2 regions of the Halobacillus sp. H74 genome follow, and region 1 is predicted to be linked to the other one. Evidence: predicted binding sites of a transcription regulator. Region 1 holds the regulator's gene; the other holds the start of a gene.

Region 1 (3,213 bases):
CAGGATCGATGACAGTGACACCTTTCAATTGGTTCTTAAAGGATTGACGAGCATTTTTCAGATATTCTTGTCTTAATTTCTGTTGTTCATTCTTTTCCTCTTTCGACAATTCTTGTTGTTTTGATTTATTGGCTAACTCGTTGATTCGATTGATTTTCTCTTTGGATAACATAAGATCCTACTCCTTTATATATAGTCTGGACCGTAAAAACATGAAAAAGACAAGCAGCCTTTAAGACTCTTGTCATTTAAGTATATATTAACTTGCTTATTCTTCTTTTTCAAGCGATAGATATTCCTTATATCTACGGTGGACCGTCGCTTTAGAAACATCGTAACCCAAGCCTCTCAGAGTGGCAGCGATATCTTTGAACGTCAGGTTATTCCTTCGCAAACGAACTACTTCTTCAATGGGAAATTCTATACGTTCACGTCCCGGGGCTAAATGTTGATTCGAAAGGTTGGAAGCCGGGTCATAGCCATGATCTACTGCTTTTCTCATCCCTCTGCGTATTTTCATATTATGGATTTTTCTTTGATATTCTTCAACAATGCCTACGATTTGCAGGACCATCGAGTCAGATTCTGAAAGCTCCAGCTCCCCTTCATGGGAAAGGGAAAATATTTTCACTTCCAAACGATTCAATTGATGGAAAAGTGCTATTTTCGTATTCCCGCGCCCGAGTCTGGTTTCATCTTGGATCAGCAGACCATCTGCTTCCCCTTCTGAAAAATAGGACAGCAGGCGGAAAATCCCCTCGCGCTCGATGTCATACCCACTCGCTTGTTCTTGGATGCATTCGACCACTTCCATCCCATGGACTTGTGCCATGTTTGCAAGCTCTGTCTTTTGTCTGTTCAATGAGGTTACCTGTGCCTCTTTTTCCGTGCTGACACGACAATATAATAGTACTTTCATGATGCCTGATCCTTCCTCCTATAAGTTCTACGACTGATTTCTTACCCGCTCGTAACCATAGAATAATAGAGAAAGGCAAAACTCACAACGAACAATAATAAATAAGTGTAATCAAGTTTGGATAATTTGTTGAACATGATTAATCCCTCCGTTTTAAGAACGAACGTTCCCTTAGAACCTGTGTTCGCATTTGTTGATTACCATTATAGACGAATGTGTGTTCTTGTCAACTTGTATTTTTCGAACGCTTGTTTGTGTTTTTGAAATGACCGTGGTACAATGTGGTTACTATAATCCTATGTACGAGGTGCTAATCTATGAGTAAACTTTCAAAGCGGCAGCAAGAGATATTAGATTTTATTAAAGAACAAGTATTAATGAAAGGTTATCCACCATCAGTAAGGGAAATCGGAGAATCTGTCGGGCTGGCTTCCAGCTCTACCGTACATGGACATCTATCCAGACTGGAGAAGAAAGGGTATATCCGCCGGGATCCTACTAAGCCAAGAGCAATAGAAGTCATCGAATTAGAAGAAGATCATAGCATACCGAGAAGTGAAGCCTCTTATGCCCCAGTGATAGGTAAAGTTACGGCAGGGTCTCCTATCACTGCAGTTGAAAATATCGAAGAATACGTGCCGCTCCCAGACACATTAGCAGGATCAGACGACAATACATTCGTCCTTATCGTGCAAGGGGAAAGTATGATCGAAGCAGGAATATTGAATGGAGACATGGTGATAGTCAGACAACAGCAGACAGCTCAAAATGGAGATATAGTCGTTGCAATGACAGAAGATGAAGAAGCCACTGTCAAACGCTTCTTTAAAGAGAAGAACCATATCCGCCTTCAGCCTGAAAATGCCACGATGGAACCGATCATCTTGAACGATGTATCGATTCTAGGAAAAGTCGTCGGTTTATATCGCACAGTTCATTAAAAAGACGAGGGGATTCCCCTCGTCTTTTTGCTATCTCATACTATTTATAAATAGAATCGTACATTCACTTCTCTGGCCATCAATCTTTCTATATATTATGACGCTACAGTTTCCAAAAAGACTATAATAAGTTTCTGACCTTCCACTAGACTCTTTCATTATGTACAAGCGCACATTTCTTCTCCATCGTGACAATCTCCCATCCTCTTGTCTATTTCTCTCATACTCTATTAGTAAATAGTGTAAAGGAGTGAAATAAATGAGTTGTAAATGTAAAAAAAGCAACTGTGTCTGTGAAAAGGTAAGAAAAATTGCCGCAGCACAGGACGAAGTTGCCAATAATGATTGCTGTCGTGCTGGTTCATGTGAGAAATCACTAAGAGATTTGCTTTCTCCTGCAGCGAATGGGAACGGAAATGACACGATTCCGTTCATGCTTCTATGTGGATGTGAAAGTGCACTTTCCGGTTTGCTTCCGTACTTTGCCTGGGGAGTAAGAAATGTCAACACATCCTGCTTCGGTCCCATTCCGTCTCCATTTTTCCGTGTTAAGAAAATCAAAGAGGATGACAAATGCTGCGCGGTTTTAGAACTGCTGTATCCGAGCTTGTGTGACGAAACACCAGATTCATTGCTAGACTTCATCGAATATGATGGATGGTTTGCAACAGGGGCTTGTGTAGAAGTGGATCTTAGTAACTTCACTGGTATCACGTGTTTCCCACCAACAACAACGATGACACCTACTGCTAGTAATATGCAAGCAGGTATCAATGCTGTTAATGCTCTACGCAATCAGCAAGCTAAATAATCAGGGGACACCTTGTATGATTTAAATGATAAAGCGACCTTACACTATGATAAGGTCGTTTTATTTATGTGTGACGGGTACTTAAATTCATGCTACTTTCTCTCTACTATACAGAGTAATCCAACTAAGGAGCTTTTCTATTCATCTTTTCAGGGCGGTGTATCCATTCATCCCGCAGCGTACAAAAAAGCCTCAACACGAAGAGTGTTGAGGCTTTTGTAAATATTAATAAGTTTGTAAGTATTGTTCACGTTCCCATGGATGAACCTGAGTACGGAACATATCCCATTCGATTTCCTTCGCTTCAATGAAGTGTTCGAAAAGGTGTTCCCCAAGTGCTTCAACCATGATCGGGTCTTGTTGCAACTCTTCAAGCGCATCATAAAGGGTAGCAGGAAGGTCTTTCACGCCATGAGCTTCACGTTCTTTTTTATCCATAACGTAGATATTACGATCGACAGGTGCTGGGGCTTCTAATTTATTTTCCACACCGTCGAGTCCGGCCGCAAGCAATACCGCCATGGCCATATAAGGGTTGGCCG
Region 2 (3,213 bases), on a different contig from region 1:
TTGATGATCAATATGTGAGGAGAGATTAATAATATGAATAAACTATGGCAAAGCTTGACCGTTCTCGGTTTTGTATTCGTACTAGGGGCCTGTTCAGCTGAAGAAGTCAGCCAGTATTCACCTGACCAAATTGTGGCCAATGCTGTGGAAAAGGAAAGTGATATGAAACGGTATTACATGAAGGCGGAATTCAATGTCCTGAAAGGGGATGAACAAATTGATGATTCAACGATGGAACAATGGACAGATACTGAAAACAACCGTACTAAGGTCGTTTCGAAAACCGCAGATGGCGAGGTGTCAAAGTCTGTCAATGATGGGGAAAAGGTAATCTTTTATTCCGACTTGCAAGGAGAAGCGTACGAAATGGAAGCACCAGAACTGGATAGTTCCGTAACAGGTCAAACTCAGCGTGAACAAATCGAGCAAACTTTGGAACAGACAAGGAAAACCCATGACATCGAGCTGGTCGGTGAGGAAAAGGTAAACGGTTTTAATACGTATCACATTAAAGCGGTGCCGAAAGAAAAAGGTGGAATTCGTGGGGAAGAAGAGTACTGGGTGACGACTGAGCATTGGTTTATCGTTAAATTCGTATCTGAAACCGACGATATTGATATGGAGTACAATGTCAGTGAATTAAAAGTCGACCCGTCTTTTGATGAACAGACATTCACGATCGATCTGCCTGAAGGTGTGGAAGTGCTGCCGTTTGAAGACATGGACCCAAGTGAAGAAATAACAATCGAAGAAGTGGGGAGCGCCTACGGTCAACCGGTATTGACTTTGATGGATGGAGCGTATCAAAGAGTGAAAATCGATCAGATCGAGATGGAGAATTTTGACCGTACGGAAGTGAATCAGGAGTATGAAAAAGATGGATATCAGCAATTTACATTGACGGTTTTTGAAGCTCCAGAGGAAGAAAAGATGGCGCTTGGATTGGGAGAAGAAGAGGAGCTGGAAGTTCGAGGAACAAAAGCGATCTACACAGAAGATGTAATTACGACTCTTACCTGGGAAGAAGAAGGATTGCGCTACTCGTTACTGGCTCAAAATCCTGATTTGACGAAAGGTGAGATCATAGAAATCGTTAAAAAACTGGAATATACAGAATGAAAAAGAGGCCCTCGGGTCTCTTTTTATTTGGAAATTTATGGTTTACCTGAGGTGGGATAAAATGGATGACTTGAGGTGACAGAGGTGACAGGAAGTGGTAACAGGAATTGCCACTTGCAAATGCGAACATATATTCGCATAATGGAGGGTAGAATAGCAATAGGAGGTGGAGACATGAATAATCCGAGCATCGATTATAGCAGCTATCCTGACCGGGGGCTCCTTTGTGTAGATATGAAAAGCTTTTACGCGAGCTGTGCCGCCATTGACCGGGGTCTTGATCCTCTGACCTGTCCACTTGCCGTGGTTGCAGATATGAACCGGAGAGGAAGCGTCGTCCTTGCTGCCACACCGGCTATGAAAAAGAAATACGGCATCCGTACAGGGAGCCGCTTATTTGAAATTCCATCTGCGCCGGAAATTGTCATCGTCTCCGCACAAATGAAAAAATACTTAGAAGTTTCGACTCAAGTAACGAACCTCTTTCATAAATTCGTGCCGAAAGAAAGAATCCATACCTACAGCGTTGATGAAAGCTTCCTGGAAATCGGGCAAAACAAGGGCAAGTTCGGCATCCCGGAAGAAACGGCTCAGATGATTATCCATGAATTGAAGGAGACCTTCCATCTGGATGCAGCCATCGGCATTGGACCGAACATGCTGCTTTCCAAGTTGTGTCTCGATTTAGAAGCAAAAAAGACCGGCATCGCTCGCTGGACCTATCATGACTTTCACGAGAAACTGTGGCCGGTCGCACCTCTGTCTGAAATGTGGGGAATTGGTCCGCGTATTGAGCACCGTTTGAATCGTATGGGGATCTGGTCTGTCGGTCAATTGGCGAAATTTCCGCTCGAGCGTTTAGAAAAAACATTCGGGGTCATGGGCAACCAGCTGTATTATCATGCGAACGGAATCGACCATTCCGACCCCGGCGCTCCGATCATCCACGGGCAGTTGAGTTATGGGAAAAGCCAAATACTGATGCGCGATTACCACAAATCCGAAGAAGTGAAATACGTCATACTCGAAATGTGTGAAGAAGTCGCTCGCCGCGCCAGGAGAAAAGGTCACGCAGGAAGGACCATTTCTTTGGGAATCGGGTATAGTAAAAGTGAGGGAGGAGGTTTCCACCGGTCGGTCACCATTGAACATCCAACGAGCATTACGATGGATATCTATCATGCTTGTCTCACTTTATTCGGACGCTTTTACAATGGTGGGGTCGTCAGAAAGATTTCCATCGCCCTCGGCAATATTACAGAAGATGCGAATGTTCAACTCAACCTCTTTGATGATGGGCGTGATAAAAAAAGAGACCTCGGCTACGTCATGGATGAAATACGCGAACGTTACGGTCAAGATATGCTGCTGCGTGCTGTTTCCTGGACCGAGGCCGGGACCGCCCTTCACCGCAGCCGTCTCGTCGGGGGTCACTATGCCGAATAAACATAAAGATTGCCCCTGGCTCGAGGATTTTTTACAATAGAAGGAACAGGAGGGGATGGATGTATGAAACTGCGTATAACAGAAGAAGCGAAAGACCAGCTGGAACAAATCAGGGACCAAGAACGTCCGCTTATCCGCCTTTTTTATGATACCGAAGGATGTGGCTGCGGTGTGAACGGTCTGCCGACAATTCGCCTGGAGAAGAAGGAGTACGAGACGGATGAGAAAGTAGACAATGGGGATTATGCCGTCATCATCGATCAGCAGCAAGCCATCTTTTTCAAAAAAGACATGAAGCTTGACTTCGTTAAAGGATCTTTCCGGCTCTCCAGTCCAGACGGTATCCTAAATCCGATTATATCCATTAAAGATGTGAAAGAGGGAGCGACCGTATGAGTAAGAAAAAACAAGAATCCGGTTCACTCGGAGATCAATTGAACGCCGGTGTCCTGTCGAAACTGAAATCCAAAAAAACTGAACTCAAACAGCAGGCCGACGAACGTGAAGAACAAGAGAAACAGCGCCGTATCGAAGAGCGCAAGCGTCGTGAGGCCAACAAGAGTTTTGAAGAACTGCTTGAGGAAAGTGAATTGGATTGGAAATCATTCAAGAAGTAAGCACTCTGCATAGAGGGTGCTTATTTTTTTT

The links. Region 1 encodes LexA, which represses DNA repair genes until DNA is damaged. Its sites were predicted from a motif close to CGAACATATGTTCG; they were not measured.
Region 2: a site for LexA is predicted at 1,243-1,256, ahead of ACTWPX_RS21250 (Y-family DNA polymerase). Genes of this name have one in related genera too.

The regions. Positions count from the first base shown of each region.
Region 1 is NZ_JBQQCI010000002.1:216,763-219,975, reverse strand. Features, by position in the region: gene ACTWPX_RS04320 (DUF896 domain-containing protein) at 1-172, opposite strand, end outside; gene ACTWPX_RS04315 (YneB family resolvase-like protein) at 269-919, opposite strand; gene lexA (transcriptional repressor LexA) at 1,237-1,860, shown strand; gene ACTWPX_RS04305 (CotY/CotZ family spore coat protein) at 2,120-2,671, shown strand; gene glnA (type I glutamate--ammonia ligase) at 2,897-3,213, opposite strand, start outside.
Region 2 is NZ_JBQQCI010000016.1:25,568-28,780, reverse strand. Features, by position in the region: gene ACTWPX_RS21260 (sensor histidine kinase) at 1-29, shown strand, start outside; gene ACTWPX_RS21255 (LolA family protein) at 34-1,119, shown strand; gene ACTWPX_RS21250 (Y-family DNA polymerase) at 1,294-2,565, shown strand; gene ACTWPX_RS21245 (iron-sulfur cluster biosynthesis family protein) at 2,629-2,961, shown strand; gene ACTWPX_RS21240 (YqkE family protein) at 2,958-3,182, shown strand.